DNA from 3 places in the Agrococcus sp. UYP33 genome. Region 2 is predicted to be linked to each of the others. Evidence: predicted binding sites of a transcription regulator. Region 2 holds the regulator's gene; each other region holds the start of a gene.

Region 1 (3,267 bases), on a different contig from region 2:
TCACGATCGGCACGATGTGGACGACCCTGTTCGCGCTGCTCGGCATCGCGATCGTGCTGACGGGCGGCGTCGGACTGCTGTACGGCTGGCTCTTCCTGTCGACCGCCCGGCCGCGGGTCGACTTCGCCGTGCTCGCCGAGGCGGAGGAGGCCGCGGCGCGCGCTCGCGACGAGGCCGAGCTGGCGCGCGTCGAGCTGCGCGGCGAGCCGAGCACGCGGTGAGCCGCGTGCGGGCGACCGCGCCCGACCCGCTCGACGCCGGGCAGCGCGCGGCGGTCCGGGCCGCCGGCAGCATCGGCCTGGCGCTCGTCGCGGCGGGCGCGAGCCTCGTGTGGGGGCTGCTCGTCGCGGCGATCGTGCTGCTGCTCGTGCGCTCGGTCGTCGTCGACCTCTTCGACGACGTCGCGTGGGGGCGCTCGGTGGTCGCGTGGGTCGAGCAGCTCGACGGCACGCCGCTCGCGCCCGTCGTGCTCGGGCTCGTGCTGCTCGCGGTCGGGGCGATGGCGCTCGGGTGCTGGCTCAGCACGCGGCGGATGCACCGGGCCGGCGTGCCCGCGGCCGCGGCCGTCACCTTCCGCGGCGCCGCGCTCGGCACGGGCCTGCAGGCGGTGCTCTCGACGCTCTCGAGCTGGCTGCTCGGCCTGCTCGTGCTGCTGACCGGGGTGGTGGGCTTCTGGATCGTCGCCGCCATCTACGTCGTCGGCTCGATCGTCGTCTCGACGCTCATCGGATGGCTCGCCGGGCCTCGCACGTGGCTCGCGATCGCCCGACGTGAGGCGCGGCGCGCGGCCGGCCCGGAGCATCCGGCTGTCGGGGGCGTCACGAGCGGATAGTGCGGTCGTGGCGTCGCTGGGCGCCGGATCCGCCGGGGGTCCCGGTCACCCCCGCTCACGCAGCGGCGCCCCCGCCGCGAGGACGGGGGCACCGCTGCGTGAGGTCAGGCGCCGGTGCTCGCCGACTCCGACGACGGGGTCGCGTCAGCGGTCTCGCCCGAGCCGCCGGTGCTCAGCTCCGACCGGCGGTCGCGCTGCTCGACCGAGATCTTGCGCGGCTTCGCGCGCTCGGCGACCGGGATCGTCAGCATGAGCACGCCGTGCTCGTACGTCGCCTCGATGCGCTCGAGGTCGACGTCGTTGCCGAGGCCCAGCTGGCGCATGTAGCGACCGGCCGGCCGCTCCTGCGCGAGCCACTGCGCGCCATCCGCCGCGCCGATCGTGCGCTCGGCCTGGATCGTCAGCGTGTTCGCGTCCACGTCGAGGTCGATCGAGCCGGGGTCGACGCCCGGCAGGTCGACGTTCACGATGTAGTGATCACCCGCGCGGTAGAGGTCCATCGGCATCCAGCTCGACGAGCGCTCGGTGCCTCCGCTCGTCAGCAGGCGGGCGGCCATCCGGTCCATCTCGCGGAACGGGTCGAAGGTCAGTGCCATTGACAACCACCTCCTCAACGTCGGGCCGTCGCCCCCATGCGACGGTCCCCGGTGTCTGTGGCAGCCCCTCGGGGCATGCCCCGCGGAGCGACGCCAGATTAGCACTCTCGGTAGGAGAGTGCCAGCCGTTCTCAGCGACCTCTCGGCGGCATCTGACCCCTTGCGAAGGGTCCGGGCGCCCCGCATGCTCGATGGGATCGCGGACGGCGCCGATGCCGTCGCGACCGACGCCGAGGGAGCGCAGATGCGACTGATCGCGCACGAGTTCATGACGCTGGACGGCGTGATGCAGGGTCCGGGCGGCGCGGAGGAGGACACCTCCGGCGGCTTCCGCTACGGCGGATGGGTGGCCCCGGCGTTCGACGAGACCGTCGGCGAGGTCGTCACCGGGTGGTTCGCGACGACCGACGCGCTGCTCTTCGGCCGCGTCACCTACGGGATGATGGCTGACTACTGGCCGCAGGTCACCGACCCCGACGACCCCGTCGCGCAGCGCCTCAACACCGCGCCGAAGCACGTCGTCTCGACGACGCTCCGGCCCGAGGACGCGACGTGGGGCGGCACGGAGTCGGTCATCGGCGACGACGTCGTCGAGCGCATCCGCGCGCTCAAGGAGGGCGGGGACGGCGAGCTGCAGGTGCACGGCTCGTGGCAGCTGCTGCAGACGCTCATCGCCGAGGGCCTCCTCGACGAGCTGCGGCTCATCGTCTTCCCGACCATCGTCGGCCCCGGCAAGCGGCTCTTCGACGACGTGGCGCAGCCGTCGGGCTTCGACGTCACGGATGTGCGCATCGCCGACAGCGGCGCGGTGGCGATGACGCTCACCCCGGCGCCGTTCCGCACCGCGACCTACGCCATCGTCGACGGCAAGGAGGTCCAGGTCGAGGGCTGAGGGGTCAGGCGCGCCCGGCGCTCCGCGCGAGCATCCGCCTCGCCGCGCGGACCCGAACGGGACGGCACCCCGCGTCGGTCAGGCGGGCGACGATCACCGGCTCGCGGCGCGCGAGCAGCATGCCGCGGCGCACGAGGAACGCGGGGCTCTTGCGGCGCTCGCGGAGGTCGCGGGCGAAGCGCAGCCCCATCGTCACCCAGCGGGAGCGATGCACGCAGAGCGCGTCGGCGAGGATGCCGCGGCGGCGCGCCTCGGCCACGACCTCGCCGACGAAGACGCCCTCGGCGACGAACAGCGAGGCGCCGTCGAGCGTGACGTCGCGGCTGCCGACGGTCGCGCTGCGCGAGATGTCGTAGACCGGGGCGCTCGTGCGACCGGTGCGCGCGAGCTGCTCGAGGGCGTCCGCCGCCCGATCGAGGTGCCACGAGCCGGGGTGGTCCCAGTCGACCTCGCCGGTCTCGAGCCGCGGCAGCGCGGGGTCGTCGCCCTCGCGGTAGAAGTCGTCGAGCCGCAGCACCGGCAGCCCGGAGCGCTCGGCGATGCGCGACTTGCCCGAGCCGGACGCCCCGCCGATGAGCACGACGCGCGCGAGGGGCTCGGCGACGGCAGGCATGGGCTCCATCATCCCAGATCCGCCGACTCGCCCGCGTCGACCGGCGTCGTTCAGCGCCGCGTCAGTCGCCAGGCGGCATGCTCGACGCATGCGGGTGCTCCTGGTCGACGACGAGGTGCGGCTCGCCGACGGCATCCAGCGAGGGCTCCGGGCCGAGGGCATGACGGTCGACGTCGCCCACGACGGCGTCGACGGCCTCTGGCGCGTGCGGGAGTTCGCCTACGACGTCGTGCTGCTCGACGTGATGATGCCCGGGATGAGCGGCTACCGCGTCTGCCAGACGATGCGCGCGGAGGGCAACTGGACGCCCGTGCTCTTCCTCACCGCGAAGGAC
Region 2 (3,267 bases):
CCGCCGGGTTCGCCTGGTACGAGGTGTCGAACTGGGCGCGCGGCGACCGCGTCGCCCGGCACAACCTCGCCTACTGGCGGGGCCAGGACTGGTGGGGCTTCGGGCCCGGCGCGCACAGCCACGTCGGCGGCGTGCGCTGGTGGAACGTGAAGCATCCGGCCGCCTACCGCGACCGGCTGCTCGCCGGCGCCTCGCCCGCGCTCGCGCGGGAGGTGCTCGACGACGAGACGCGTCGCGTCGAGCGCGTGCTGCTCGAGTCGCGCATCGTCGACGGGCTGCCGATCACGCTGCTCGAGCCAGAGGGGCGCCGCGAGGTCGCCGGCCTCATCGCCGACGAGCTCATCGACGGAGGAGCCGCCCTCGCCGGCCGGGTGGTCCCGACGCTGCGAGGGCGGCTCCTGGCCGACGCGGTGGTGCGGCGGCTGCTGCCCTGAGGCTGCGGCCTACTTCACGAGCCGCCAGTTGAACGGGTAGCGGTACGAGCCGCCGCTGTTCACGCGCATGGCACCGACGATCGAGAAGATCACCTGGAGCAGGCCCGGCACCCACCAGAGGATGAGCAGGATGAAGCCGATCCCGACGAAGCTCAGGATGGTGCCGACGACGAGCAGTCCGACGGTGACGATCGTCATGAGGATGCCGAAGTTCAGCGCCTCCTTCGACTCCTGCCTCGCGAACGCGCTGCGGTCCTTGTAGATCATGTAGACGATGAGCGGCCCGACCCAGCCGCCGTAGCCGCCGGTGACGATCGTCGAGAGGCCGGAGAGGTGACCCCACATGCCGGCGTTCTTCTCGTCGACGGGCGACATGGGCGCGGCCGCCGCGTACTGCGGCTGCCCGGGGGCGCCGTACTGCGGCTGCTGGCCGTACTGCTGCGGCCCGCCGTACTGCTGTCCCGACTGCGGCTGGCCGTACTGCGGCTGGCCGTAGGGAGGCTGACCCGGCTGCGCCTGGCCGTACTGACCTTGCCCGTCCTGCCCCCGTCCATACTGGCCCTGGCCGTACTGCGGGGCGCTCGAGGCGGCGCCGCCGAACGGCTGCTCGCCGGGGCGAGGCGCGGCCGATGCGCCGCCTGACGAGTGCTGGCCCTGCTGCCACTCCTGGCCGGCCTGCGCGGCGCCGCCGAACGCGGGCTGCCCGGGCACGTCGCCGGGGGAGGAGAAGGACTGCGCGGGCTGGCCCACGCCGGGCGCGGGCGCCGCAGGAGCGCTCGGGGCGGCGTGCTGCTCGTCGGTGACGTCGAAGCCCTCCGGGTGCTCCGGGGGAACGGGCTGCTCCCCGCGGGGAGCGTTGGGATCGGTCATGGCATGCCTTTCGTGTCGGCCTCGCGGAGCGCGGGGCGTCGCGGGCCCATTGTGCGCCTGATCGGCTGTGCATGGCATCCAAGACTTTTCGCCGCTCGCGGTAGGATTGGCAGTCAGACGACGGGAGTGCCAAGGGGTGCGTCCACAGCGGATGCGTCCCCACCGGACGAGAGGAGCGCGGATGGTCTCGGATCGCGGCCTCGATGTGCTGCGGGCGATCGTGCAGGACTACGTGGCCATGCGCGAGCCCGTGGGCTCCAAGTCGATCGTCGAGCGCCACGCGTTCGGCGTCTCCGCCGCCACCATCCGCAACGACATGGCGCTCCTCGAGGAGGAGGAGCTCATCGTCGCACCGCACACGTCCTCCGGACGCGTGCCCACGGACAAGGGCTACCGGGTGTTCGTCGATCGGCTGCAGCGCATGCAGCCGCTCACGGCCGCGCAGCGCGTGGCCATCACGCGCTTCCTCGACGAGGCCGTCGACCGCGACGACGTGCTCGCGCGCACCGCCCGACTGCTCTCGAGCCTCACGAACCAGGTCGCGCTCGTCCAGGTGCCGATGCGCCGCCCCGCGGGGGTGCGCCGCGTCGAGCTCGTCGCGGTCGCCGAGACGCGGCTGCTCGCGGTGCTCATCCTCGACTCCGGCCGCGTCGAGCAGCGAGTGCTCGACGCGCAGCAGCGCATCGAGCCCGAGCAGGCCACCGCGCTCGGCCGCGCCTTCACCGAGACCACCGCCGAGCTGCCGCCGGCCGAGGCCGTCCAGCGGCTGTCGTCGGCAGCCGCATCCGCTCCGCCGTCGCTGCACGCTGCCACCTCGGCGGTCGCGACCGCGCTGACCGAGATGCTGCAGGCCGCCGGTGGCGACCGCATCGTGATGGCGGGCGCCTCGCACCTCGTGCGCGAGGAGCGCGACTTCCACGGCCGGGTGACCCCGGTGCTCGACGCGATCGAGGAGCAGGTCACGCTGCTGCGCCTCTTCGACGAGATGGGCGCGGAGGGCGAGGTCGCGACCCGCATCGGGCGCGAGCTCTCGGGCCCGCTCGGCGAGGCGGCCGTCGTGGCGTCGACCTACAGCGACTCGAGGCTCGAGGGGCATGTGGGCGTGCTGGGCCCGACCCGGATGGACTACGCAGGGAACATGGCCGCGGTGCGCGCAGTTGCGCGCTACCTGACGCGGCTGCTGAGCGAGGACTGAGTGACTGACCACTACGAGACCCTCGGCGTCGCGCGCGACGCCGGCCAGGACGAGATCAAGAAGGCGTACCGCCGACTGGCTCGCGAGCTGCACCCGGACGTGAACCCGAGCGCCGACGCGGCGGAGCGGTTCAAGACCGTCACGCACGCGTACGACGTGCTCGGCGACGCCCAGTCGCGGGCCGAGTACGACCGCGGGCCGTCGGCGGGAGCCGGAGCCTTCGGGTTCGGCGACATCTTCGAGCAGTTCTTCGGCGGCGGTGGCCGCTCGCAGGGCCCGCGGTCGAGGCGCCAGCCGGGGCAGGACAGCCTGCTGCGCGTCGACCTCGACCTCGCCGACGTCGTCTTCGGCGTGCACCGCGAGCTGCGCGTGCAGACGGCCGTGCTGTGCGAGACGTGCGGCGGGGCGTGCACCGCGCCCGGCACGAGCCCCGAGCGCTGCACGATGTGCGGCGGCTCGGGCCACGTGCAGCGGCAGGTGCGCTCGCTGCTCGGCAACGTCGTGACGAGCCAGCCGTGCGCCGTCTGCCAGGGGTACGGCAGCGTCATCCCCGAGCCCTGCCCGACGTGCGCCGGCCACGGCCGCGTGCGCGCCGAGCGCAGCATTCCGGTCGACATCCCCGCGGGCGTCGACACCGGCCTGCGCATCCAGATGCCCGGCCAGGGCGAGGTTGGCGAGGCCGGCGGACCGGCAGGCACGCTCTACCTCGAGGTGAACGTGCGCCACCACGACGTGTTCAGCCGTTCGGGCGACGACCTGCTCGGCACC
Region 3 (3,267 bases), on a different contig from region 2:
CGCGCATCTGGGAGTTCCTGCTGCGCCCCTTCGAGGGCGAGCGGTACGCGCGCGGCAAGCGCATCGGCGCCAAGACGGTCGAGACGCTCGGCGGCTACGTGCGCGGCACCGCGGTCGTCGCGGCCGTGGACGCCATCGGGATCGGCGTCGTGCTCGCCATCGCGCAGGTGCCGCTCGCGCTGCCGCTCGCGGTGCTCGTCTTCCTGCTCGCCTTCGTGCCGCTCGTGGGCGCGACCATCGCGGGCGCGCTCGCCACGCTCGTCGCGCTCGTCGCCAACGGCCCGGTCGTCGCGCTCGTCGTGCTCGGCGCGGTCGTCGTCGTCAACCAGCTCGAGGGCAACTTCCTGCAGCCCGTCGTCATGGGCAGGTCGCTGCGGCTGCACGCGCTCGTGATCCTCATCGCGCTCACGATCGGCACCGTGCTCGGCGGCATCGTCGGCGCCGTGCTGTCGGTGCCGATCGCGGCCGTCGCGTGGGGCATCGTGCAGGTCTGGGACGGCGACGATCGGCCGGCGCGCATGTTCCGCCAGAAGCGGCCGGAGGTCGCCTAGCCCGAGCGGCGCCCTCTCGCGTCAGGCTGCGCGCGGCCTCGCGCGGTGCCCCCGGATGTGCCGGCCGAGCAGGTCCGCCGACACCAGCACGAGCGACGCCCAGACGAGCGCGAAGCCGATCCAGCGCTCGAGCGGCATCGGCTCGAGCATCACGAACGCGCCGAACAGGAACGAGATGATCGGCGCGAGGTACTGCGTGAACGCCAGGGCCGTCAGGGAGATGCGACGGGCGGCCGACGCGAAGGCGAGCAGCGGGATGGCCGTGACGAGGCCGAGCAGGGCGGTGCCCCAGATGCCGGCGGCACCGTTGGCGCCGACCGTCAGCCCGTGCGCGGCAATGGCGACGCCCATCATGACGAGCGACGCGGGGAGCGCCGCGACCGTCTCGATCGTGAAGCCCGAGAGCGCATCCACCGAGCCGCCGACGCGCTTCTTGATGAGGCCGTAGATGCCGAACGACACCGCGACGGTGAGCCCGATCCACGGCACCTCGCCGTAGCCGATCACCATCACGAGCACGCCGAGCGCCCCGAGGCCGACGGCGACCCACTGCACCGGTCGCAGCCGCTCCCCGAGGAAGAGCACGGCCAGCACGACGCTCACGAGCGGGTTGAGGAAGTAGCCGAGGCTCGTCTCGAGCACGCGGTCGGAGAGCACGCCGAGGAAGAAGGCGGTCCAGTTGACGAGCACCGCGAAGCCGGCGAGCACGAGCGACCCGGTGTCGCGGCGGCTGCGCAGCACGGCGGCGAGGCGGCCCCAGCCGCGCGTCGCCGCGACGAGCGCGAAGGCCACCACGACCGACGCGATCACGCGCCAGCCGATGAGCTCGAAGCCGTCGATGCCGCGGGTCAGCTGCAGGTAGATCGGGACGACGCCCCAGAACGTGTACGCGAAGATCGCGTACCAGAGCCCGGTGGTCGTGCGCGGCTCGCTCATCGCTCCTCCTGGAACGGCGAAGGCGGCGCCCCCACGAGGGGGCGCCGCCGACGGGATCGTCGCTGGGTCAGCGCTCGACGATGGCGAGCACGTCGCGAGCCGAGAGCACGAGGTACTCGTCGGCGCCGAACTTCACCTCGGTGCCGCCGTACTTGGAGTACAGCACCTTGTCGCCGACGGCGACGTCGATCGGAACGCGGTTGCCGTTGTCGTCGATGCGACCGGGGCCCACTGCCACGACCTCGCCCTCCTGGGGCTTCTCCTTGGCGGTGTCAGGGATGACGAGACCGCTCGCGGTCGTCGTCTCTGCCTCGACCTGCTTGATGACGATGCGGTCCTCGAGCGGCTTGATGGAAACCGACACGGTTGCCTCTTTCTTGTCAGACTCTGGGGCGCGTCCGGACGGGCCGGACGCCAGAGCAAGCCTAGGCGGTCGGCTGGCACTCGGTCAACATGAGTGCCAGCGATCCCGCCGCCGGACGCCCTCGCGGGCGGCGCGGCGCCGCGCCGGTGCTTGGATGGAGCGATGGACGCCGAGGAGCTGCGACTGCTGCTGTCGAAGGACGGGCTCGCGCTGCTCGAGCGCGCGGAGGCGCAGCTCGACGACCGCTCGGACGTCGTCCGCGAGGTGTCGCGGCTGCGCGCCGACGGCCACGCGCCGGCGCTCGTCGCCGCGGTGCTGTCGCAGGCGCGGCTGCGTCGCCGGGCGCGGGCGAAGTTCGGCGAGTTCGCCGCCGGGATGCTCTTCACGGAGGCCGGGCTCGAGCAGGCGACCCGCCTCCGCGTCGCCGCGCACCACGCCGGCAGGATGCGCCGGGCGGGCATCGTCTCGGTCGCCGACCTCGGCTGCGGGATCGGGGCGGACGCGCTCGCGTTCGCGACGCTCGGCCTGGAGGTCACCGCCGTCGAGCGCGACGAGGCGACCGCCGCGATCGCCGCGTTCAACCTCGCCGCGTGGCACGCGACCGTGCTCCACGGCGACGCGCTCGAGACGCCGGTCGACGCCGAGGCGCTGTGGTTCGACCCCGCCCGTCGCGACGGCGCACGCCGGCTCAACGACCCCGCGGACTGGTCGCCGGCCCTCGACGCCGTCTTCGCCCGCGCCGGAGCGCAGCCGACCGGCGTCAAGCTCGCGCCCGGCATCGATCGCGCCCTGCTGCCGGCGGATGCCGAGCACCAGTGGGTCACGGACGGCCTGGAGACGGTCGAGGCGGTCGTGTGGACCGGGGCGCTCGCGCGCCCCGGCGTCGCCCGCAGCGCGCTCGTGCTGAGCGACGACGGCGCGGAGGAGCTGACCGGCGAGGCGAGCCATCCGGAGCCGGGCGAGCTCGGCGAGTGGCTCTACGAGCCCGCCGGCGCGGTGATCCGCGCGGAGCTGATCGGCGCGCTCGCCGACCGCCTCGGCGCCACCGGGGTGAGCGACGGCATCGCCTACCTCTCGGCCGACCGCCACGTCGAGACGCCGCTCGCGCAGGCGTTCCGCGTGCGCGAGACGCTCTCCCTCGACGAGCGGCGCATCGCGCAGCGGCTGCGCGAGCTCGGCATCGGCGAGCTCGAGATCAAGAAGCGGGGCGCCGACGTCGACCCGGCCGCGCTGCGCAAGCGGCTCAAGCTCAAGGGCGACGGCCGCGCGACGCTCATCGCGACGCGCGTGGGCGGGCGGCACCGGGCGATCCTGGCCGATCGCCCATGACGCCCATGACACCCGTCACCCCCTGAGCGCGACAGAGCCCGCGACCGTTCGGCCGCGGGCTCCGTCGTGCGTGGGCTGCTACATCTG

Evidence for each region. Region 2 encodes HrcA, which represses chaperone genes, less so after heat shock. Its sites were predicted from a motif close to TTNGCACTCGNNNNNNNCGAGTGCNAA; they were not measured.
Region 1: the regulator HrcA is predicted to act here: its motif matches at 1,527-1,553, upstream of ACVWW9_RS04375 (Hsp20/alpha crystallin family protein).
Region 3: the regulator HrcA is predicted to act here: its motif matches at 1,925-1,951, upstream of groES (co-chaperone GroES).

What each region holds. Positions count from the first base shown of each region.
Region 1 covers NZ_JBSSDR010000001.1:896,279-899,545, reverse strand. The annotation lists gene ACVWW9_RS04385 (hypothetical protein) at 1-221, shown strand, start outside; gene ACVWW9_RS04380 (hypothetical protein) at 218-832, shown strand; gene ACVWW9_RS04375 (Hsp20/alpha crystallin family protein) at 937-1,428, opposite strand; gene ACVWW9_RS04370 (dihydrofolate reductase family protein) at 1,613-2,320, shown strand; gene ACVWW9_RS04365 (uridine kinase family protein) at 2,325-2,933, opposite strand; gene ACVWW9_RS04360 (response regulator transcription factor) at 3,022-3,267, shown strand, end outside.
Region 2 covers NZ_JBSSDR010000002.1:693,298-696,564, reverse strand. The annotation lists gene hemW (radical SAM family heme chaperone HemW) at 1-434, shown strand, start outside; gene ACVWW9_RS13650 (DUF4870 domain-containing protein) at 444-1,304, opposite strand; gene hrcA (heat-inducible transcriptional repressor HrcA) at 1,486-2,499, shown strand; gene ACVWW9_RS13640 (DnaJ C-terminal domain-containing protein) at 2,500-3,267, shown strand, end outside.
Region 3 covers NZ_JBSSDR010000001.1:1,542,753-1,546,019, reverse strand. The annotation lists gene ACVWW9_RS07660 (AI-2E family transporter) at 1-551, shown strand, start outside; gene rarD (EamA family transporter RarD) at 573-1,487, opposite strand; gene groES (co-chaperone GroES) at 1,555-1,851, opposite strand; gene ACVWW9_RS07645 (THUMP-like domain-containing protein) at 2,014-3,180, shown strand; gene ACVWW9_RS07640 (hypothetical protein) at 3,259-3,267, opposite strand, start outside.